Regions from separate parts of the Pseudonocardia petroleophila genome, predicted to be linked through region 2. Evidence: predicted binding sites of a transcription regulator. Region 2 holds the regulator's gene; the other holds the start of a gene.
What was found. Region 2 encodes LexA, which represses DNA repair genes until DNA is damaged. Its sites were predicted from a motif close to CGAACACGTGTTCG; they were not measured.

Region 1: ruvC (crossover junction endodeoxyribonuclease RuvC) is a predicted target of LexA. The motif match lies at 6,983-6,996, and genes of this name have one in related genera.

The regions. Positions count from the first base shown of each region.
Region 1 covers NZ_CP060131.1:4,529,182-4,541,016, forward strand. Annotated here, with positions in the region: gene H6H00_RS22350 (TerD family protein) at 1-653, opposite strand, end outside; gene H6H00_RS22355 (TerD family protein) at 661-1,236, opposite strand; gene H6H00_RS22360 (GNAT family N-acetyltransferase) at 1,410-1,913, shown strand; gene H6H00_RS22365 (hypothetical protein) at 2,008-2,853, shown strand; gene polA (DNA polymerase I) at 2,903-5,683, shown strand; gene H6H00_RS22375 (MOSC domain-containing protein) at 5,650-6,189, opposite strand; gene H6H00_RS22380 (class I SAM-dependent methyltransferase) at 6,224-6,805, opposite strand; gene ruvC (crossover junction endodeoxyribonuclease RuvC) at 7,012-7,578, shown strand; gene ruvA (Holliday junction branch migration protein RuvA) at 7,865-8,464, shown strand; gene ruvB (Holliday junction branch migration DNA helicase RuvB) at 8,636-9,661, shown strand; gene yajC (preprotein translocase subunit YajC) at 9,715-10,059, shown strand; gene secD (protein translocase subunit SecD) at 10,119-11,835, shown strand, end outside.
Region 2 covers NZ_CP060131.1:3,422,376-3,434,210, reverse strand. Annotated here, with positions in the region: gene H6H00_RS17090 (helix-turn-helix domain-containing protein) at 1-16, shown strand, start outside; gene H6H00_RS17085 (transglutaminase-like domain-containing protein) at 72-866, shown strand; gene H6H00_RS17080 (vitamin B12-dependent ribonucleotide reductase) at 922-3,750, opposite strand; gene nrdR (transcriptional regulator NrdR) at 3,927-4,406, opposite strand; gene H6H00_RS17070 (hypothetical protein) at 4,567-5,058, opposite strand; gene lexA (transcriptional repressor LexA) at 5,313-6,050, shown strand; gene H6H00_RS17060 (universal stress protein) at 6,028-6,885, opposite strand; gene H6H00_RS17055 (SdiA-regulated/phytase-like domain-containing protein) at 7,016-7,993, opposite strand; gene hflX (GTPase HflX) at 8,008-9,426, opposite strand; gene dapF (diaminopimelate epimerase) at 9,460-10,278, opposite strand; gene miaA (tRNA (adenosine(37)-N6)-dimethylallyltransferase MiaA) at 10,280-11,161, opposite strand; gene H6H00_RS17035 (class III extradiol ring-cleavage dioxygenase family protein) at 11,149-11,835, opposite strand, start outside.

The DNA.
Region 1 (11,835 bases), 1.1 Mb from region 2:
ACGTCGGCCTGACCGCCGCGGATGTAGCGGACCTCCCGGTTGACGACCAGCTCGCCGCCTCGGTTCTCCAGCAGGGCGATGACGCAGGTCGGCGAGCCCGGGTCGGACTCGTCGAGCCGCACCTCGATCTCGGGGCCGGCCGTCGGGAACAGCGTGACGACGCCGTCGGCGCTGGCCCAGTTCGGGGTACCCTCGTAGATGAACGTGAACACCAGGATGCGGCGGATCTCGTTGATCCGCGACAGGTCGATGAACATGTTCTCGCCGCCGACGTTCGACCCGGAGCGGTCGTCCCCGTCGAGCCGGATGATCGGGGCGCCCTGGTAGGGGGCCTGGAACGCGTTGCCCAGGGCCTGCACCACGCCCTTGGTGCCGTCGGTGAACTCCCACAGGCACGCCAGGTCGAGGTCGACGCCTCCGCCGCCCCCGCCCGTCAGCTTGCTGAACAGGCCCTTCTTGGCCGGGGCCGCGCCGGTGCTCCACTGCAGGTTGACCCGCAGCTGGCCGCTCCCGCCGCCGCCCTTCTTCAGCGAGATGCTGGGTGCCGACTTCGTCAGGGTGACCTTCGACAGCGACACCCCACCTCCACCCGCGGACGGAGCCGACGCGGGCTGCTCGGGCTTGGACGGTCGCTTGTTGTAGTCGATGGCCACGGCGACCTCAGACGTTGACGCCGAAGTCGCGGGCGATCCCCGCGAGACCCGAGGCGTAGCCCTGGCCGACCGCGCGGAACTTCCAGTCGGCGCCGTTGCGGTACAGCTCGCCGAAGACCATCGCGGTCTCGGTGGAGGCGTCCTCGGTGAGGTCGTAGCGGGCGATCTCGGCGCCGCCGGCCTGGTTCACCACGCGGATGAACGCGTTGCGCACCTGGCCGAAGCTCTGCGAGCGGGTGTCGGCGTCGTAGATGCTGACCGGGAACACGACCTTGTCGACCTCGGCGGGCAGGCCGGCCAGGTTGACCTTGACCTGCTCGTCGTCGCCCTCGCCCTCACCGGTGAGGTTGTCGCCGGTGTGCTCGACGGTGCCGTCGGGGCTGGTGAGGTTGTTGAAGAAGATGAAGTGCTTGTCGGAGACGGCCTTGCCCTCCGCGTTGAGCACGATCGCGGAGGCGTCGAGGTCGAACTCCGTGCCCGTGGTGGTACGGACGTCCCAACCGAGACCGACGATGACGTCGGTGAGGCCCGGGGCCTCCTTGGTCAGGCTGACGTTTCCACCCTTGGTGAGGCTGACTCCCACGTACTGCTCCGAATCTGTTGTGGGGGGCTCGTTCCCCCCAATCCTCGCCCGGCCCGCGTCGCGTACCGCACAGCCGGGTCGAACCCGACCGAGCATATCGGGACGGACCGGACCCGGTGTCAAGATGCCAAACGGTGAACGAGGGCGGCTGGTTCCCGCCTAGCGTGCCCGATATGGACGAGTTGCGGGTGGGACGCCCGGGCCCGGAGGCCGCGGGGGAGCTGTGGACGGTCCAGCGCGCCGCCTATGTCACGGAGGCGCAGCGCTACGACGCGCCGTGGATCCCGCCGCTGCGGGAGACGCTGGACGAGGTCCGCGCCGACCTCGCCGGTGACGTCCCGGCGGCCGCGGCGTGGCTCGGGCCGCGGCTGGTGGGGTCGGTGCGCGGGCGCGTCGAGGGCGGGCTCATGGAGATCGCGCGGCTCACGGTCGCCCCCGACGTGCAGCGCCGGGGCGTCGGCCGGGCCCTGCTGACGGCGGTGCACGCGGCCGCCCCGCCGTCGGTCGTGCGGTTCTGGCTGGTCACCGGCGCGCGCAGCGACGACAACCGGCGGCTCTACGCCGCGGCGGGCTACGTGGAGACGGGCTCGGTCGTCGACTCCGCCGGGGTCGGGCTGGTGCGGATGGAACGGGACCGCGACCCGGGGGTATCAGCACGGTCCGGTCACGGTCCTTGATGTGGCCCCGCGCGGCGGTCGAGACTGCCGTCGCCGTCGGGGTGGCCGTTCGTCGCGTCTCGCCGGGCCCGGGCCCGGCGGATCGGAGTTCCGCATGAGCACCCCGTCGGGACCGCCCCCGGGCTGGTACCGGGCCGCGGACGGCCGCTGGTACCCGCCGCCCGCCCAGCAGCAGTACCCGCCCCACCGGTACGGGCCGCCGCAGCAGCACGGCGGCCCCCCGCAGCAGTACGCGCCGCCGCAGCACGGGGCCCCGCCGCCCGCCCCGCGCCGCCGCGGACCGGGCCGCGCGCTGGTCGTCGTCGGGATCGTGGTGGTGGTGCTCGTCGTGCTCGGGGCGGTGGCGGTCAACCGGCTCGTCACGGGCATCGGGGAGAGCGTCGGCGGGCTGGCCGGCGGCACCGGCTGCGACGCCGTGTCGACCGAGGCCGTGGACGGCGCGCTCGGCGGGAGCTACGACGTCGTCCAGCTCGGGGCGCTGGGGGCGGTCGCGGCCCCCGTCCTGGACTCCCGGGTCCTCGCCGACGCGCCGTCGTGCTGGGCGGTCGAGTCCGGCGACGGCGGGCGGCTCGCCCGGATCGCGCGCTACTCCGGGCCGGACGCCGCGGACCGGTTCGCCGCGGAGAGGGCGGCGGCGATGGGCACGACGGAGGACCGCGGCGGCGGGATCACCGTGTCCGCTGCGGCCTACTTCAACAAGGACGTGCCGGCCGGCGACGAGGCGTTCTGCACCACCGGCGACTTCACCGCCTCGGCCGGGGTGCTGGTGCGGACCGGCGACCTGCTGGTCTACGTGTCGACGACCGCGGCGGGCGACGGGGCGGAGTCGATCCCCGACATCGAGTTCGACCCGGCGGGCGGCGCGTCGGACGCGATCCGGTTCGGCACCGACGACGCCAACTGCGACCGGGCGGTGGCGCTGGCGGCCCAGGTGCGGTGAGGCGGGCGGGCCCGGTCCTGTCGGGGGGCGGTCCTAGACTCCGGCAGCGATGAGCCCCGCAGCCCGCACCCCCGCCGCCACCCCGCCCGCCGCGCCGCCGACGACGGGTCGCCGGCTGCTGTTGCTCGACGGTCACTCCCTGGCCTACCGGGCGTTCTTCGCCCTGCCCGCGGAGAACTTCCGCACGGGCACCGGCCAGACCACCAACGCGGTCTACGGGTTCACCTCGATGCTCATCAACCTGCTGCGCGACGAGGCGCCCACCCACCTCGCGGTGGCCTTCGACGTCTCCCGGAAGACGTTCCGCTCGGAGCGGTTCACCGAGTACAAGGCCAACCGCTCGACGACCCCGGACGACTTCCGCGGCCAGGTCGACCTCATCAAGGAGGTCCTCACCGCGCTGGCGATCCCGTACTTCGCGGTCGACAACTTCGAGGCCGACGACGTCATCGCCACCCTGGCCACGCAGGCCGAGGCCGAGGGCTTCCAGGTGGCGATCACCACGGGCGACCGCGACGCGTTCCAGCTGGTCAGCGACAACGTGATGGTGCTCTACCCGACGCGCGGGGTGTCCGAGCTGGGCCGGATCGACCCGGCCGCGGTGATGGACCGCTACGGCCTCACCCCCACCCAGTACCCCGACTTCGCGGCGCTGCGCGGCGACCCCAGCGACAACCTGCCCAACATCCCCGGCGTCGGCGAGAAGACCGCGGCCAAGTGGGTGCGGGAGTTCGGCTCGCTCGCCGACCTCACCGACCGCGTCGACGAGGTCAAGGGCAAGGCGGGCGACGCGCTGCGCGCCAACCTCGCCAACGTCCTGCTCAACCGCCAGCTCACCGAGCTCGTCCGCGACGTGCCGCTGCCCGCGGTGCCCGCGGAGCTGGAGGTGCGCCCGTGGGACCGCGACGCGGTGCACCGGCTGTTCGACGAGCTGGAGTTCCGGGTCCTGCGCGAGCGGCTGTTCTCCACGCTGGTCTCCGCGGAGCCGGAGGCCGAGGGCGGCATCGAGGTGCAGGGCGCCGCGGTGGAGCCGGGCGGGGTCCGGGCCTGGCTCGACGCGCACGCCCGCGACGGTCGCCGGGTCGGGCTCGCGTTCCACGGCATCACCGGCGGGGCCACCTCGGGCGACCTGGCGGGGATCGCACTGGCGGCGGGGGAGCCGTCGGTGGAGGCCCGGGCGGCCGGGGCCGACGCGGGCGTCCCGCAGGGCGGCTACCTCGACGTCACCGCGCTGACCCCCGACGACGAGGCCGCGCTCGGCGAGTGGTTGGCCGACGCGGGCGTGCCCAAGGCCGCGCACGACGCGAAGTCGGCCCTGCACGCCCTGCGCGGCCGGGGCTGGACGCTCGCCGGGCTCACCAGCGACACCGCGCTCGCGGCCTACCTCACCCGGCCGGGTCAGCGCAGCTTCGACCTGGCCGACCTCGCGCTGCGCCACCTGCGCCGCGAGCTGCGCGTCGACGGGGAGGACACGGGAGGGCAGCTCTCGCTCCTCGGCGGCGAGGAGGAGGCCGACGCCGCCCGCGCGACCGGGCAGATGGTCGCCGCGTCCGCGGTGGCCGAGCTGGCCGACGCCCTCGACGTCGAGCTGGCGGAGAAGGCGGCCACGTCCCTGCTCACCGGGCTGGAGCTGCCGCTGGAGTACGTGCTGGCCGACCTGGAGACCGCGGGCATCGCCGTCGACGGGGAGGCGCTGGCCGCGCTGGAGGCCGACTTCGCCGGCCAGGTGAAGCAGGCCGCCCAGGACGCGTACGCCGTCATCGGCAAGGAGATCAACCTCGGCTCGCCCAAGCAGCTGCAGGTGGTGCTGTTCGACGAGCTGAACATGCCGAAGACCAAGCGCACCAAGACCGGCTACACCACCGACGCCGACGCGCTGCAGACGCTCTACGAGCAGACCGGCAACGAGTTCCTCCAGCACCTGCTGCTGCACCGCGACGCCACCCGGCTCAAGGTCACCGTCGACGGGCTGCTCAAGTCGGTCGCCGACGACGGCCGCATCCACACCACCTACAGCCAGACGATCGCGGCCACCGGCCGGCTGTCCTCCACCGAGCCCAACCTGCAGAACGTGCCGATCCGCACCGCGGCCGGTCGCCGGATCCGGGAGACCTTCGTCGTGGGTCCCGGGTACGCGGAGCTGATGACGGCCGACTACAGCCAGATCGAGATGCGGATCATGGCGCACCTGTCCGAGGACGCCGCGCTGATCGAGGCGTTCCGGTCGCGGCACGACTTCCACGCCGAGACCGCGGCGCGGGTGTTCTCCGTCGACGCCACGGAGGTCACGCCCGCCCAGCGCGCGAAGATCAAGGCGATGAACTACGGCCTGGCCTACGGCCTCTCCGCGTTCGGGCTGTCCAACCAGCTGCGGATCTCCACCGAGGAGGCCCGCGGCCTGATGGACGACTACTTCGCCGGGTTCGGCGGGATGCGCGACTACCTGGCAGGAGTCGTCGACCGGGCCCGCAAGGACGGCTTCACCGCCACGATCATGGACCGTCGCCGCTACCTGCCCGACCTCACCAGCGACAACCGCCAGCGCCGCGAGATGGCCGAGCGGATGGCGCTCAACGCCCCCATCCAGGGCAGCGCCGCCGACATCATCAAGGTCGCGATGCTCGGGGTGCACCGCGCCCTCACCGCCGAGGACCTGCGCAGCCGGATGCTGCTGCAGGTCCACGACGAGCTGGTGCTGGAGGTGGCCGACGGCGAGCGCGAGCAGGTGGAGGCGCTCGTGCGCCGCGAGATGGCAGCGGCGGCGGAGCTGTCGGTGCCGCTGGAGGTGTCGGTCGGCTACGGCCGCAGCTGGGACGACGCGGCCCACTGAGCGGGCGGGCCGCCGACCACGACGGGCCCGACGCGCAGCACCCCGTCGCTCAGCGGCTCGCAGCGCATCCCGCCCCGGCGGCGCAGCGCCCGGAACGCACCGGGGGCGAGGACGACGTCCATCCATGCGCACGGGTTCGCCGGGCGGTGGGTGCGGAAGCGGACCGGGCCGTCGCCGGAGTCGAGGGTGAACTCGGTGCCGCGGGGCAGGTCGTCGACCGCGAACCCGCGCAGCACCACGGTGCGGCGGGTGAGCAGCGGGTCGGGCACGGCGGGGAGCCCGAGGTCGGCGGCCACCTGCTCCAGCGACTCGACGGCGAACACCGTCACCGAGGCGGTCCGGTGCGCGGCGTGGCCGAAGTAGCGGTCCCCGACGACGCCGAGCCCGGCGCGGACCTCGATGCAGGTGCGCGACCCGCCGTCGGGGTCGGGGAGGGGGCCGTCGGCGGGGCGTCCGGAGTAGGCGTGGACGGGGGAGGCGTGCAGCGCGACGATCTCCCCGTGCATGTCCCCGAGCCTACGGAGGGGCGCCGCGCGGAGATCAGGGCGTGGCCGGTCGCCGGGCCACCAGCACCCGGGCCGGCGGCAGGTTCGCCCACACCGTCGAGCTGACGGCGACCTCGCCGAACCGGGCGCGGACGGCCCGCTCCTGACGCCGGGCCGGGGGCAGCCACGTCGTCGGCAGCAGCGTGACCTGGGTGAACGTGCCGGTCGGGGCCAGCGCGTCCGCGGCCAGGTCGGCGATCGGCGCGCTCGCCCACGCCACCCACGGCAGCAGGCTCGACACCGCGTCGACGCGCCCGATCCCCAGCCCGCGGAGCAGGGCGGGCAGGTCGCCCGCGTCGCCGGGCACCACGGTCACGCCCGGGTGGCGGGCCGCGAGGCGCCGTGCCAGCTCGGGGTTCAGCTCGATCGCGACGTGCCTGCCGCGTCCGGCCAGGCGCGCGGCGAGCGCGTCGGTGACGCGTCCGGTGCCGGCCCCGAGCTCGACGACGACGGGGTCGCCGTCGAGGGACAGCGGGGCGAGCATCGCCGCGACCAGCGCGTCGGAGCTCGCGGTGACGGTGGCGACGCGGGTGGGGGCGCGGAGGAACTCGCGGAACAGGACTCGGCTGTCGGACACGGCCGGACCGTAGTGATCCGGGGTGAACGCCCGGGGGGCGCGCCGCGTCGGCGCGGCGTCGGGCGCGTGAGCGGTGCCGTCCGCACCCCGCGGCCCCGGCGGGCGGCCGCGTGCGGATCGCGCCGGTCCCCGCGTGGCACGGCCCCGCGGCCGCGGGCCCCGGGTAGCCTCCCGGCTCGAACGACCGTTCGCGGAGGGGGAACCAGGTGCGGGTGCTCGGCGTCGACCCGGGGCTGACGCGGTGCGGCCTCGGCGTGGTCGACGGCTCGTCCGGGCGCACGGTCCGGGCCGTCGCCGTCGACGTGGTGCGCACCGCCCCTGACCTGCCGCTGGAGCAGCGGCTGCTCGCCGTCGGGGCGGAGGTGGAGCGGTGGATCGAGCGGCACCGGCCCGACGTCGTCGCGATCGAGCGGGTGTTCAGCCAGCACAACGTGCGCACGGTGATGGGCACCGCGCAGGCGAGCGGGGTGGTGGCGCTGCTCGCCGCCCGGGCCGGGCTGCCGGTCGCCTTCCACACCCCCAGCGAGGTCAAGGCCGCCGTCACGGGGGAGGGCCGCGCGGGCAAGGAGCAGGTGACGATCATGGTGACCAAGGTGCTGGGGCTGGCCGAGGCGCCGCGCCCGGCCGACGCCGCCGACGCACTCGCCCTCGCGATCTGCCACTGCTGGCGGGCCCCGATGCTGGACCGCATGGCGCGGGCGAAGGCGCGGTCCGACGAGCTGGCGAAGGCGCACCGGGCCCGGCTGGCGGCGGCGGCGAAGGCGGCCCGCTGAGCCGAGGCTCCGCCGCCGCGCCGTCACCGCGGCTCCGTGCCCGCCGTGGAGCCGTGGACCCGTGCCCACCCCGCCACCTCGGCGCCTGCGCACCACCGAGCACCGGCTCCGCGCCCACCCCGGCACCGCGCCGTGCACACCGCCCCGTCGCCGTACACGGGCCGCGGCGTGTGCAGCGCGGCCGTCAGGTGTGCACGGTCGGGCGGCGCGTCCCCGGGGCGGGGGCCGCCGGGGCACCGGTAGCCTGCTGCTCGAACGGCTGTTCGTCGGCGGAGGAGGGTGCTGCGTGATCGCGTCGGTGCGGGGTGAGGTGCTGGAGATCGCGCTCGACCACGCCGTCGTCGAGGTCGGCGGGGTGGGGCTCGCGGTGATCGCGGCCCCCAACACGCTGGCCGGGCTGCGCCGGGGTGAGCAGGCGCGCCTGTCGACGGTGCTGGTGGTGCGCGAGGACTCGCTCACGCTGTTCGGGTTCGCCGACGCCGACCAGCGCGAGCTGTTCGGGCTGCTGCAGTCCGTCGCCGGCATCGGGCCGCGGCTCGCGCTGGCCACGCTCGCCGTCCTGACCCCCGACGACGTCGTCCGTGCGCTGCTCGACGGCGACACCAAGGTGCTCACGCGGGTCCCCGGCATCGGCCCGAAGGTCGCCCAGCGGATGGTGCTGGAGCTCAAGGACAAGGTCGTGGCCGTCGCGGCGGCGCCCGCGGTGACGCTCCCGACGCCCGTCACCGGCACCCGGCGCGACGAGGTCGTGGAGGCGCTGGTCGGGCTCGGGTTCACCGCGAAGCCCGCCGAGACCGCGGTCGACGCCGCTCTGGCCCGCGACGCCGACGCCGACGCCGCAGCCCTGCTGCGCGCCGCGCTCGGCAGCCTGGGCCGGTCCCGGTGAGCCCGTCGTCGGCGGGCGCGGCGACGGTGGCCGCGGCCTCCGGCGGGCACGTCGCAGACCCCGTGGTCACCGCGCAGACCGCCGGCTGCCTGCGCCGCGACCGCCGGTCTGCGTGGTCGGGCCGGCGGCCGGGCGCGCCGGTGCGTACGGGTGAGCGGAGCAGGGGTGGCCGTGGGTGAGCTGAGCGCGGCCGCCGAGCCGGAGGACGTCGAGGTCGACGCCTCGCTGCGTCCCCGCAACCTCACCGAGTTCATCGGCCAGCCGCGGGTGCGCGAGCAGCTCGAGCTGGTGCTGCAGGGCGCCCAGGGCCGCGGGACCCCGCCCGACCACATCCTGCTGTCCGGACCGCCCGGGCTGGGCAAGACGAGCCTCGCGCTGATCGTGGCCGAGGAGCTGGGGGCCGCGGTGCGGCTCACCTCGGGCCCGGCGCTGGAGCGGGCGGGCGACCTCGCCGCGATGCTGTCCAACCTCGCTCCCGGCGACGTGCTGTTCATCGACGAGATCCACCGCATCGCCCGCCCCGCCGAGGAGATGCTCTACCTCGCGATGGAGGACTTCCGGGTCGACGTCGTCGTGGGCAAGGGCCCGGGCGCGACGTCGATCCCGCTCGACATCGCCCCGTTCACCCTGGTCGGGGCCACGACCCGGTCCGGGGCGCTGACCGGTCCGCTGCGCGACCGGTTCGGGTTCACCGCGCACATGGAGTTCTACGAGCCGCACGAGCTGGAGCGGGTGCTGCGCCGCGCCGCGGTGATCCTGGGCGTCGACCTGCACCCGGACGGCGCCGAGGAGATCGCCGGGCGCTCCCGCGGCACGCCCCGCATCGCCAACCGGCTGCTGCGCCGGGTCCGCGACTTCGCGGAGGTCCGGGCCGACGGCCGGGTCACCCGCGCGGTCGCCCGCGACGCGCTGGCCGTCTACGACGTCGACGAGCTGGGCCTCGACCGCCTGGACCGGGCCGTGCTCGGGGCGCTGGTGCGGTCCTTCGGCGGCGGCCCGGTGGGGGTCTCGACGCTGGCCGTCGCCGTGGGGGAGGAGCCGGGTACCGTCGAGGAGGTCTGCGAGCCCTACCTCGTCCGTGCCGGCATGCTCGCCCGCACACCGCGGGGACGGGTCGCCACGGCGTCGGCCTGGGCCCATCTGGGTCTCACCGCTCCGCCGGACGTCCTCCCGGGTGGCCCTCCGCCGTTGTTCTGAGGCCGGGCTGGCAGACTCCAGCCAGGCCGACGACGTGCGGAGATACGGAGACCATGGACCTCTCGCTGCTGTTCCCCCTGTTCATCCTGCTGCTGTTCATCCCGATCTTCCTGTCGGGGCGCAAGCAGCGCCGGCAGATGGCGGAGATGCAGCAGATGCAGTCCGAGCTGGCGGTCGGCGACATCGTCGTCACCACCTCCGGGCTGCGCGCCACGGTCGTCGACGCCTCCTACGAGGAGACCGTCGACCTGGAGATCGCCGACGACGTCGTCACCACCTGGGTGCGGGCCGCGGTCCGCGAGAAGGTCGTGGCCACCGAGGAGGCCGCCGCCGACACCGACGACGCCCCTCCGTCGTTGGTCAAGGACAACGACTCCAACGGCGCCACCCAGAGCTGAGCGGCCGACAACCCCCGCCGCGGCCACCGGTCGCGGTGTGACGTCAGGAAGAGACCACCGTGGCCACCACCCCGGGGCAGATCCGCCCCTGGCGCTACCTCGCGTCGTTCGTCGGCGTCATCGCCGTCCTGTACTCGCTGGTGTTCTTCACCGGCGACGGCGCGATCACGCCCAAGCTGGGCATCGACCTGCAGGGCGGCACCCGCGTCACGCTGGAGGCCCGCACCGAGACCGGCGCGCAGGCCCCGCGCGACCAGCTGCTGCAGGCGCAGTCGATCATCCAGCAGCGCGTCGACGGGCTGGGTGTCGGTGGCTCCGAGGTGGTGCTCGACGGCAACAACCTGACGATCACGGTCCCCGGTGACGACGGGGAGCAGGCCCGCTCGCTGGGCCAGACCGCGCAGCTGCGGATCCGCGAGGTGATCGGCGGCCCGGTCGCCGCCACCCCGGCGCCCGCCACGGACCCGGCGGCCCCCGCCGACCCCGCCGCCCCGGCCGCGGTCGACCCCGCCGCCCCGGCCGACCCCGCCGCCCCCGTCGACCCCGCCCCGGCGGACGCGCCGCAGGGCGCGGGCCCCCCGGTCGTCGAGACCGACGTGGCCCCCGTCGCGCAGACGACCCCGCTGACGGCGCCCACCCCCGAGCCGACGCCCGAGCCGGCCCCCGACGCCCCCGCCTCCGACGCCCCCGACGCGGCGGTCCCGGACGCCCCCGCCGACCCCGAGCTGGCCGCGGCCATCGACGAGGCCAGGGCGCTGCGGCAGAGCACCGACCCCGCCGTGCAGCAGCAGGCCCTCGCCACGCTGGACTGCGCCGCGAACGACCCCCTGCGCGGCTACGACGACCCGTCGCTGCCGCTGGTGGCGTGCGACGTCGACGGCACCGCGAAGTACGTGCTCGCCCCGATCCTGCTGGAGGGCACCGAGATCGCCGGGGCCCAGGCCCAGCCCGCCCAGGGCGGGATCGGCACCGTCGTCAGCGTCCAGTTCACCTCAAGCGGGGCCGCCACCTGGGGCGCCTACACCTCGGCGAACATCGGCAAGAACGCGGCGTTCGTCCTCGACGGCGAGGTCGTGTCCGCCCCGCGGATCAACTCGGCGATCTACGGTGACACCCAGATCGAGGGCCAGTTCACCCCGGAGGAGGCCCAGGACCTCGCCGGGATCCTGCGCTACGGCTCGCTGCCGCTGTCGTTCACCTCGTCGGAGGCCCAGACGGTCTCGGCCACGCTCGGGCTCGCGTCGCTGCAGGCCGGCCTGATCGCGGGCGGCGTCGGGCTGCTGCTGGTGTTCCTCTACTGCCTCGTCTACTACCGCGTGCTCGGCCTGCTGACGATCCTGTCGCTGATCCTGTCCGGCGCGGTCGTCTACGCGGTGCTGGTGCTGCTCGGGCGCTGGATCGGGTTCACCCTCGACCTCGCGGGCGTCGCCGGGTTCATCGTGGCCATCGGCATCACGGCGGACTCGTTCGTGATCTTCTTCGAACGGCTCAAGGACGAGATGCGGGAGGGCCGGACGTTCCGCTCGGCCGTGCCGCGGGCCTGGGTGCGCGCCCGGCGCACGATCCTGGCCGCCGACGCCGTCAGCTTCCTCGCCTCGGTCGTGCTCTACGTGCTGGCCGTCGGGCAGGTGAAGGGCTTCGCGTTCACCCTCGGCCTGTCCACGGTGCTCGACCTGGTCGTCGTGTTCCTGGTGACGCACCCGCTGGTCGCGCTGGCGTCGAACAACAAGGTGTTCGGCAGCTCGAAGTTCTCCGGTCTCGGGTCCGCCGCGCGGA
Region 2 (11,835 bases):
GTACGAGGCGGGCTGACCCCCGACGGCGGTGCGGACACGCGGCTGTCATCGACGGCTGCGACGATCGCCGCGTGCACCGTCGTCAGGTAACCGCGTTCCTCGAGCTGGACGTCACCGAGCCCGCTCTCCTCGCCTTCCAGGTGGCCGTCGCGTCCGCGTCGGCCGACGAGAAGCTGTCGATCACCCGCGACGGCGAGGCGGTGCCGTGGCGCGAGGTCGCGGCCCCGCACGACGGCCGCCTGCACGTCGTCGACGCGCAGGTGGGGCGCACGGTGCTGGAGTACGCGGCCACCGTCGAGGGGCCGCTGCCCGCGCCGGAGACCACCGAGCTCGACCTGCTCGCCTACCGCCGGCCCAGCCGCTACTGCCCGTCGGACCGGCTGCTCTCGATCGCGGGCGGCGAGTTCGACGGCATCGACGACACCGGCGAGCTCGTCTCCGCCGTCCGCGACTTCGTGTGGGGGCGCCTGTTCTACCTCAGCGGGTCGAGCAAGCCCACCGACGACGCGATCGACACGCTCCTGCTCGGCGAGGGCGTCTGCCGCGACTACGCGCACCTGGTCGTGGCCCTGCTGCGCGCGCGTGACGTGCCCGCGCGGCTGGTCGCCGTCTACGCGCCGGGGCTGGACCCGATGGACTTCCACGCGGTCGTCGAGGCGTGGGTCGACGGCTCCTGGCGGGTCGTCGACGCCACCGGGCTGGCCCCGCGGCCGTCGATGCTGCGGATCGGGACCGGCCGCGACGCCTCCGACACCGCGTTCCTGTCGGTGCACCACGGCATCGCGAACCTGCTGTCGGTGAACGTGCTGGCCGTCGTCGACGAGCTGCCCAACGACGACGGGTCCGCGGTGGTCACCCTCACCTGACGCCCGGCGGAGCCGTGGTGCCCTCCAGCGGCACCACGGCTCCGGAGCGGGGGGGTCAGCTGCAGCCGCTGGTGCTGCCGCAGCCCTCGCACAGGTAGCAGGAACCGGCGGGGCGCATCTTCGTGCCGCAGGTCATGCACAGCGGCGCGTCGGCGGCCTTGCCCATCCGCAGCTCCAGCAGCTCGGTGGAGCTGCCCACCTCGACCGGGGCCTTCGAGGCGCCGGCCGGGGTCACGGGGCCGGTGTGCTCGGTCTCCACGCCCTGGCGCAGGCCCTCGACGTCGACGGTCTCGCCGTACTGGTCGGCCACCTGCGCGGTGCGCTCGTCGGCGGAGAAGATGCCGAGCTGCGCGCGCTTCTCGTAGGGCAGGTGGTCGAGCGCGAGGCGGCGGAACAGGTAGTCGAGCACGCTGGTGGCGATGCGGACGTCCGGGTCGTCGGTCATGCCCGCCGGCTCGAAGCGCAGGTTGGAGAACTTCGAGACGTAGAACTCCAGCGGGATCCCGTACTGCAGGCCCACCGAGATCGACATCGAGAACGCGTCCATCACGCCCGACAGCGTGGAGCCCTGCTTGCCGAGCTTGACGAAGATCTCGCCGAGGCCGTCGTCGGGGTAGGACCCGGCGGTGAGGTAGCCCTCCGCGCCGCCGACGGTGAACGAGACGGTCTCGCTGGGGCGCTTCTTGGGCAGGCGGCGCCGTATCGGCCGCTGCTCGACGACGGTGACGGTCTCCTTCTCCCCCCCGCCCGAGCTCTTGGCCGACTTGCCCGCCGACAGCGGCTGGCCGACCTTGCAGTTGTCGCGGTAGATCGCGAGCGCCTTGAGGCCGAGCTTCCAGCCCTCCAGGTAGACCCGCTCGACGTCCTCGACCGTGGCCGTCTCCGGCATGTTGACCGTCTTGGAGATCGCGCCGGAGAGGAACGGCTGCACCGCGGCCATCATCCGGACGTGGCCCATCGCGGCGATGACCCGCTCGCCCATCGCGCAGTCGAACACCTCGTAGTGCTCGGGGTGCAGGCCGGGGGCGTTGACGACGTGGCCGTGCTCGCCGACGTACTCGACGATGGCCTCGGCCTGCTCCGGCTGGTAGCCGAGCTTGGTGAGCGCGCGCGGCACGGTCTGGTTGACGATCTGCATCGACCCGCCGCCGACCAGCTTCTTGAACTTGACCAGCGCGAGGTCCGGCTCGATGCCGGTGGTGTCGCAGTCCATCATCAGGCCGATGGTGCCGGTGGGGGCGAGCACCGAGGCCTGGGCGTTGCGCCAGCCGTTGCGCTCGCCGGTGGCCAGGCAGTCCTTCCAGGCGATGGTGGCCAGCTTGTGGATGCCGGAGCTCGCCGGGAACGTGCGGACGTCGTCGTTGGCGGCGGCGTGCTTGCGCATGACGCGCTGGTGGGCGCTCGCGTTGCGGGCGTAGCCCTCGTAGGGGCCGACGACACCGGCGAGCTCGGCGGAGCGCTTGTAGGACGCGCCGGTCATCAGCGAGGTGATGGCCGCGGCCAGCGACCGGCCGCCCTCGGAGTCGTAGGCGTGGCCGGTGGCCATCAGCAGCGCACCGAGGTTGGCGTAGCCGATGCCGAGCTGGCGGAAGGCGCGGGTGGTCTCGCCGATCGGGTCGGTCGGGAAGTCGGCGAAGCAGATGGAGATGTCCATCGCGGTGATGATGAGCTCGACCGACTTCTGGAAGCGGGCGGCGTCGAACTGGCCGTCGTCACCGAGGAACGTGAGCAGGTTCAGCGACGCGAGGTTGCAGCTCGAGTTGTCGAGGTGCATGTACTCCGAACACGGGTTGGACGCGGAGATCCGGCCCGATTCCGGGGTGGTGTGCCAGTCGTTGATGGTGCCGTCGTACTGGATTCCGGGATCGGCGCAGGCCCACGCGGCCTCGGCGATTCCGCGGAACAGCTTCTTCGCGTCGACGGATTCGATGACCTCGCCGGTCATCCGCGCGCGGAGCCCGAAATCGGTGCCCGCCTCGACGGCGCGCATGAACTCGTCGGTGACCCGGACGGAGTTGTTGGCGTTCTGGTACTGCACCGAGGTGATGTCGGCCCCGCCGAGGTCCATGTCGAAGCCGGCGTCGCGCAGCACGCGGACCTTGGCCTCCTCCTTGGCCTTGGTCTCGACGAACTCCTCGATGTCGGGGTGGTCGACGTCGAGGACGACCATCTTCGCCGCGCGCCGGGTGGCCCCGCCGGACTTGATGGTGCCCGCGCTGGCGTCGGCGCCCCGCATGAACGAGACCGGCCCGGAGGCGGTGCCGCCCGAGGACAGCAGCTCCTTCGAGCTGCGGATGCGCGAGAGGTTCAGGCCCGCGCCGGAGCCGCCCTTGAAGATCAGGCCCTCCTCGCGGTACCAGTTGAGGATCGACTCCATCGTGTCGTCGACGGCGAGGATGAAGCACGCGCTGACCTGCTGCGGCGAGGTCGTGCCGACGTTGAACCAGACCGGGGAGTTGAAGCTGAACACCTGGTGCAGCAGCATCCAGGTGAGCTCGTGGGCGAACACCTCGGCGTCGTCGTCGGTGGCGAAGTAGCCGTTCTCCAGGCCGGAGCGGTGGTACACCCCGACCACGCGGTCGATGAGCTGGCGCAGGCTCGACTCGCGCTCCACCGCCCCGACGGCCCCGCGGAAGTACTTGCTGGTGACGATGTTGGTGGCGTTGACCGACCAGCTGCTGGGGAACTCGACACCGCGCTGCTCGAAGTTGATCGTGCCGTCGCGCCAGTTGGTCATGACGACGTCGCGGCGCTCCCAGGTGACCTCGTCGTAGGGGTGCACGCCGGCGGTGGTGTGGATCCGCTCGATCGTGAGGCCAGCGGGCCGGGAGGCCCGGGGTGCCTTCTTCCCGCGTCCGGACGTGGTGCCGACGGTCTCGGTCATGGGTGTTCCCTCTCCTGCGCGCACGACGGACCGGGATCGGTCCTGCGGTGCGCGCCGCGTACGAGTGTTGGCGGTGATGACGGGAGTGCGCGACGTCCGGTTCAACGGCGCGGAGTGCGGTGCCGGCGCGGCGGTGCGTCGGGCGGCCGGGTCGGGCCGACGATCGGTGGGACGGGTCAGCTGGGCGCGGCGCGGGCGGGTGTGTCGCGCGCCGGCGTGTCGCGCAGGTCGGCGATCTCCTTCTCGAAGTCCTCGATGGAGGAGAAGGAGCGGTAGACGCTCGCGAACCGGAGGTAGGCCACCTCGTCGAGCTCGCGGAGCGGCCCGAGGATCGCGAGGCCGACCTCGTGGCTGGGGATCTCGGCGGTGCCGCCCGCGCGGACGGCCTCCTCGACGCGGTGCGCCAGCTGCGCCAGCGCGTCCTCGTCGACGGGCCGGCCCTGGCAGGCCCGACGGACCCCGCTGACGACCTTGTCGCGGCTGAAGGGCTCCGTGACCCCGCTGCGCTTGACGACGGCCAGCACCGCCTCCTCGACGGTGGTGAACCGGCGCCCGCAGGAGGCGCAGGAGCGCCGGCGGCGGGTGGCGACCCCGTCGTCGACCTCGCGGGAATCGATGACCCGGCAGTCGGAGTGACGGCAGAACGGGCAGCGCACGGACAACCCCCTCCGACGAACGGAACCCCATCCCTGGGCTAACGACACCCATGTAACCACAACATGTAGGGGCACTGAAAGCCGGGAGGCCCTATCGGTGGCGCCGCGTCGTCCGAACGGGCACGCGGGCGCGGGCCGGCGGCGGGCCGGGCGCGAAGCGTCAGCCCCCGAGCACGCCCGCCACCTGCACGGGCGATGCCACCACCGGTGTGAGCGAGGTGCTCGTCACCTCCGGCGCGGCGGCGGAGTGCCGGGCCGCGGCGGCCACGTCGGCGAGCAGCCCCAGCAGCACGACGACCGCGGCGGTGAGCAGGGCCGTGCCGATGGCGGCGGCCACCCGGCGGCGGCGCAGCACCCGCGGGGGCAGCACCGGGACCGAGCGCAGCAGGACGCGCCCGCCGCGCTGCCCCCGCTCCCCCGCCCGGTCGCCGTCCGGACGGGGCGGCTGCACCGGCCGCACCGCACGCGGCGGCTGCACGGGCCGCACCGGCCGCGGCCCGGGGGCCCGCCCGCGCCGCGGCAGCACCCGGGCGGGGTGCGCCCGCCCCCGGTCCGGCACCTGCGCCCGGTCCGGCACCTGCGCCCGGTCCGGCACCGTCCGGCGCAGGGCCGTGCCGCCGAACCGCATTCCGTCCTCGATCTGATCGTGCACCGGACTCCACCCTTCGCTCGGACCCGCTGACCGTTCGAACTGCTCGCACCGTTCGAACGGGAACGCATGTTCGAACGATCGTCGAGCGATGTGTACCACCGACCACCGACAGAATCGAGAGAACGGGGCGTGTCGTTCGAACATGTGTTTGGCGAGAACCGGAATCGGGGCTACGGTCGGGCCCACGACACGTGTCCGGTCCGCACGGACCGCACGGCACCGAACGAGCAGTACCGACGAGGAGGCGCGAGCACATGGCACGGGACGAGCCCGGCCCGACGGGTGGCGACGACGAGGGGGTGCGCCCCGGGCCGACCGCCCAGGTGAGCACGTTCCCCGACCCCGCGAGCGCCCCCGTCGGTCTCACTCCCCGGCAGCGCAAGGTGCTGGAGGTCATCCGCGACTGGGTGGAGCGCCACGGCTACCCGCCGAGCGTCCGCGAGATCGGCGACGCCGTCGGGCTCACCTCCACCTCGTCGGTGCACCACCAGCTGCGCACGCTCGAGCGCAAGGGCTACCTGCGGCGCGACCCCAACCGCACCCGCGCGGTCGACGTCCGCCCGCCCGACGAGCAGCCCGACGCGGCGCCGTCGGACTCCGGCGTCGTCGAGCGGCCCACCCCCGCGTTCGTCCCGCTGCTGGGCACGATCGCCGCCGGTGGGCCGATCCTCGCCGAGCAGGCGGTGGAGAGCGTGTTCCCGCTGCCGCGCGAGATCGTCGGCGAGGGCACCCTGTTCCTGCTCAAGGTGCGGGGCGACTCGATGGTCGAGGCGGCCATCACCGACGGCGACTGGGTGGTCGTGCGCCAGCAGCCGGTCGCCGAGAACGGGGAGATCGTCGCGGCGATGATCGACGGCGAGGCCACGGTCAAGACGTTCACCCGGCGCGACGGGCACGTGTGGCTGATGCCGGCCAACGCGGCCTACGACCCGATCCCCGGCGACGACGCCACCGTGCTCGGCCGGGTGGTCACGGTCCTGCGGCGCCTCTGACGGCGTCGCCCGCCGCGGCGGGCACCACGATCACGGGGTAGCGGGCGGTGCGCACGAGCACCCCCGCCACCCCGCCCAGCAGCAGCCGCTGCATGAAGCGGTAGCCGCGCGAGCCCACCACGAGCAGGTCCGTGCGGTCCGGCAGGGCGGCCAGGGTGGCCGCCACCGGGCCGACCACGACGTCGCTGATGGCGTCGACCTCGACCGGCAGCGACGCGATTCCCTTGTGGGCGAGCGCCTGCGCCGCCGGCACGCCGTCGGCGTCCTCGGCGACGGTGACGACCCGCACCGCGGCCCCGGTCCGGCCCGCGAGGTGCACGGCCACCGCCACGGCCCGGTCGGCCTCGGCGCTGCCGTCGTAGGCCACGGTCACCGTGGTCATGGTCCCGGTGCCGAGGTGCCGGTAGCCGCGCGGCGCGATCGCCACCGGGCAGCGCGCCAGCGGCAGGAGCCGCTGCACCGTGCGGCCGGGGGCGAGGCGGCCCAGCAGCCCGTGCCCGGTCGAGCCCACCACGAGGACGGCGGCCCCCACGTCGTCGGCGTGGTCGGCGAGCACGTCGGCCACCGAGCCGGGCGTGAGCGCCACGAACTCCGGCTCGTCGGCGCCCCAGCCGTCGCCGATGAGCTCGCGCGCCCGCGAGAACCGGCCCGCGGCGACGCGGCGCGCCTTCTCCCGCCAGCGCGGGTCGCGCGCGACGACGGCGAGCCCGCGCGCGTCGACGGGGTAGACCGTGGCCACCACGGCGCTCAGCCCGGTGAGCCGGGTCAGCTGCGCACCCAGGACGAGCGCGTCGTGCCCGCCCGGCGTGTCCTCGTAACCGGTGACGATCGGCACCGCGCCTCCTTCGACCGTGATCACCGTAACCGCGCGGGGGGCCGCGCCGGTTACGCCGGGGAAACGTCGCCCGCGATCGCCGAGGACCGGGACGTGCGGCGCGCACGCGGGTACCGGCGTCGCCACCGGCTCAGCGGCGCCGCGCCCGCCAGGACAGCGCCGCGGCGAGCAGCACCAGCAGTCCGACGGTCACCCCGCCGCCGATCAGGGCGGGCAGCCACTCGGGTGCCGGCTCGGCCGCGGGCTGCGCGGGGGTGCCGGCGGGCGGGGTGAACGGCTGCGCGGCCAGCGCGGCGGCCCCGGGCACCGCGCGCAGCTCCCCCGGCACCCCGCCGCGGGTCTCCGAGGCCGACAGCAGCGTGCCGTCGGCCTCGAACGCGACCGCCTCCCCCTGCGGCTCGCCGGCCAGCGGCACGCGGGCCGGCTCGCCCTGCAGGGCCGCCGCGACGTCGCCGTCGACGACGGGGAACAGCCAGGCGTCGGTGTAGGTGCGCAGCGCGACGACCCGCCCGTCGGCCGACATCGCGGCGCCGGTGACGGTGCGCGACCCGACTCCCCCGATCGGCCCGCCCTGCGTGTCGGAGACCGGCAGCGACAGCTGCGCCACCCGCTCCAGCGGGAACGGCCCGCGGCCCTGCGGCGCCTCCGCCGGCCGGTACACCCCGGCGGGCGTCCCGACGTCCTTGGTGATCACGTACGGGATCCCGGCGGCGTCGACGAGCATCGCCTCGGCGTCGTGCGGGCCGTCGGGGTAGGTGAAGCGGTGCAGCCGCGCCTCCCCGCGCACGGGCAGCACGATGGCGGCGACGGTCTCCCGGGAACGGTCGTTGTCGCCGGTGTCGGCCACCCAGAACTCGCCGTCGGGCCCGAGCGCGAGGTCCTCGGCGTCGAACGGGTCGACGTCGGCGGTGCGGGTGTCGGCGATCTCGCAGCTCTCACCCGGTCCCCCGGGGTCGATGCGGTGCACCTGCACGCTGCGGCCGCCGTCGGACACCGCCCACACCCCGCCGTCGGCGACGACCATCCCCGACAGCTCCGCGAGCCGGTCGTCGGTGACCGTGCAGCGGACCTCGGGCGCGGGCGGGGCGGCGACCGCGAGGGCCGCCACCAGGAGCAGCCGGATCAGCTCGAGCCCTCCACCAGCACGTACGGCAGCACGGCGGTGGCGAGCTCGGCGCCGACCCGCGCGTGCATCCGCGTGCCCTCGGGCGTGTGCTCCTCCGCCAGCACCTCGCCCTCGGCGTGCACGCGCGCCACCAGCGACCCCTCGACGTAGGGCATCAGCAGCTCCACGTCGACCTCGGGCCGCGGCAGCAGCTCCGCGATGCGGGCCTGGAGCTTGTCGATGCCGTCGCCGCGCTTCGCGGAGACGAACACCGCGTCGGGCAGCAGGTGGCGCAGCCGGGCGAGCTGCAGGTCGCCCGCCGCGTCGGTCTTGTTGACGACGAGCAGCTCGTGGGGCATCCGCCCCTGCTGCTCCTCCCCGATCTCGACCAGCACCTGGCGGACCGCCTTGATCTGGTCCTCGGGCAGCGCGTCGGAGGCGTCGACGACGTGCACGAGCAGGTCGGCCCCCGCCGTCTCCTCCAGCGTGGACCGGAACGCCTCGACCAGCTGGTGCGGCAGGTGCCGCACGAAGCCGACGGTGTCGGTGAGGGTGTAGGTGCGGCCGTCGCCGGTGGACGTCCGCCGGGTCGTCGGATCGAGGGTGGCGAACAGCGCGTCCTCGACGAGCACGCCCGCGCCGGTGAGCGCGTTGAGCAGGCTCGACTTGCCGGCGTTGGTGTAGCCGACGATCGCGACGCCCGGGATCTCGTTGCGCCGGCGCGACCCGCGCTGGGTCTCGCGGATCTGCTTCATCGCCCCGATCTCGCGGCGCAGCTTGGACATGCGGTCGCGGATGCGCCGGCGGTCGAGCTCGATCTTCGTCTCACCGGGGCCGCGGCCGCCGATGCCGACGCCGCCCGCGGCGCGGCCACCGACCTGCCGCGACAGCGCCTCGCCCCAGCCGCGCAGGCGCGGGAGCAGGTAGGACAGCTGGGCCAGCTCGACCTGCGCCTTGCCGTCCCGGCTGCGGGCGTGCTGGGCGAAGATGTCGAGGATCAGCGCGGTGCGGTCGACCACCTTGACCTTGAGCTTGTCCTCCAGCTGCCGCAGCTGACCGGGCGAGAGCTCGCCGTCGCAGATGACGGTGTCGGCGCCGGTGGACTGCACGACCTGCTGCAGCTCCTCGACCTTGCCGGAGCCGATGTAGGTGGCCGGGTCGGGCTTCGGGCGCCGCTGGATCAGCGCGTCCATCACCTGGGAGCCTGCGGTCTCGGCGAGGCGGGCGAGCTCCTCCATGGAGCCGCGGGCCTGCTCGGAGGTGCCCTCCGTCCACACCCCGACGAGCACCACGCGCTCCAGGCGGAGCTTGCGGTACTCGACCTCGGTGATGTCGGTGAGCTCGGTGGACAACCCGACGACGCGGCGGAGCGAGGAGCGTTCCTCGAGCTCGTAGTCGCCGGTCGTGCCGGGGCGGGACAGGACGGGTTCAGTCATCGTGTGAGTCATGCTCCCACGACAACGCCGGTTCTAGCCGAGGGATTCCCCGTCGAGGTCACCGTGCGCGACCAGCACTGCGGGCCCGTGCAGGACCGTCGTGGAGTCGGTGACGGTGACGCGCAGCCGGCCGCCGGGCGTCGAGACGCCGACGGTGCCGGTGTCGCGCCCGGCGTGGCGCAGCGCGGCCACCACGGCGGCGACCGTTCCGGTGCCGCAGGATCGGGTCTCCCCGACGCCGCGCTCGTGCACCCGCATCGCGACCTCGTCGTCCTCGATCGGCGTCACGAACTCGACGTTCACCCCGTGCGGGAACAGCGACGGGTCGTGGCCGGGCGGGCGGGTGAGGTCGAGCTGGTCGATCGCGACGTCGGTGACGCAGGCCAGGTGCGGGTTGCCGACGTCGACCGCGACGCCCGCGAACGCCACCCCGTCGACGCTCGCGGTGCTGGCCTCCCCGACGGCCGCCCGCCCCATGTCGACCGACACCTCGGCGCCGTCGAGGCGCACGGTGCGGACGCCACCGCGGGTGCCCAGCGCCAGGTCGGCGCCGTCGGCGAGCCAGCCGCGGTGGGCGAGGTAGCGGGCGTAGACGCGGACGCCGTTGCCGCACATCTCGGCCAGGCTGCCGTCGGCGTTGCGGTAGTCCATGAACCACTCGACGCCCGGCTCGGGCGGGGGCCCGTCACCGAGCGCGGCCCAGCGGACGACGCGGAGCACGCCGTCGGCCCCCAGGCCGCGACGCCGGTCGCACAGCGCGGCGACACGGGCGGGTGTCAGGTCGAGGGCACCGTCGGGGTCGGGGAGCACCACGAAGTCGTTCTCGGTGCCGTGACCCTTGCTGAACTGCACGTCACGACGATAGCGCCAGTGCGCGCCCGAGGAGATCGGGTGCGGCGCCGTCGAGCCACCGCACCCGCCGGTCGCGCCGGAACCACGAGCGCTGGCGGCGGACGAACCGGCGCGTCGCGCGGACGGTGTCGGCGGCCGCGGTCGTCATCTCCCCGCCGGCGAGGATCTGCTGGTAGCCCAGCGCGCGCGACGCGGTGAGCCCGTCGCGCAGGCCCTCCAGCGACCGGGTCTCCTCGACGATCCCGGCGGCGAACATGCGGGCGACCCGGCGGGCCACGCGGACGTCGAGCTCGTCGGTGGGGCGGTCGATGCCGAGCAGCACCGCGTCGTAGCGCGGGACGGCGGAGTCGGGCAGCCGCGCCGGGAACGGCTTCCCGGTGAGCGCGACGACCTCCAGCGCCCGCACGATCCGGCGCCCGTTGCCGGGGAGCACGACGTCGGCCGCGGCCGGGTCGACGGCGGCGAGACGGGCGTGCAGGGCGGCCGGGCCGTGCGCGGCCAGCTCGGTCTCCAGCTCCGCGCGCAGGGCGGGGTCGGTGCCGGGGAACTCCAGCTCGTCGACGACCGACTGCACGTAGAGCCCCGACCCGCCCACCAGCACCGGGGTGCGGCCCGCCGCGAGCAGCGCCTCGATCACCGTGCGGGCGTCGCGCTGGTAGGCGGCGACCGACGCGGTCTCGGTGACGTCGAGGACGTCGAGGAGGTGGTGGGGCACGGCCGCGCGCTCGGCGGGGGTCGGCTTCGCGGTGCCGATGTCGAGGCCGCGGTAGAGCGCCATCGCGTCGGCGTTGACGATCTCGCCGCCCAGGTGCTGCGCCAGTGCCAGCCCCAGCGCGGACTTGCCGGTCGCGGTCGGCCCGGCCACGACGATCAGGCGCGGCACCAGACCGCCACGTGGTACCCGACGCCGTACGGGGCGCCGGACCAGAGCAGCTCCCCCGTCCAGCGCTGCCCGGCCGCGGCGGCGGCCAGCACCTGCCACGGGGCGCGCCCGGCCGCCCACAGGTCGTCGCCGAGTGCGGGGTCCAGCGCCGCGAGGGCCGCGGGGTCGGCGTCGCGCAGGGCGGCGGCGACGGCGTCGTCGAAGGGGCCGGAGCGCTCGTCGAGGTGGCCGGGGGCCTTCAGCGTGTGCTTGGCCGAGCCGTCGCCGACGACGAGCAGCCCCACCGGCTCCGTCGCCAGCTCGGCGCCCAGCGCCGCGCACTCCGCGGGCGGGGCGTCGGGGGCGACCAGCTCGCCGCGGACCCGTGCCCCGGTCCCGGCCGCGGCCCAGCCGGCGACCAGCAGCGGGAGCGGGAGGTCGGGGTCGACCGGGGCGGTCGATGCGGGGTCCAGCGCCACCACGACGTCGGCGCCGAACCCGACGAACGAGCCCCGGGTGTCCGGGCCGACGGTGCGCCGCCCGCCCGCGTCGGAGCCGACCGCGACCCACGACGAGGTCGCGGCGCCGAGCCGGGCGGCCGCGGCGCGGCAGGCGGCGCGCAGGTCGGCGGTCTCCGCGGCGGCGCCGCCCGCGAGCTCCGGCACGAGCAGCGGTGGTTGCGGCAGCACGACGAC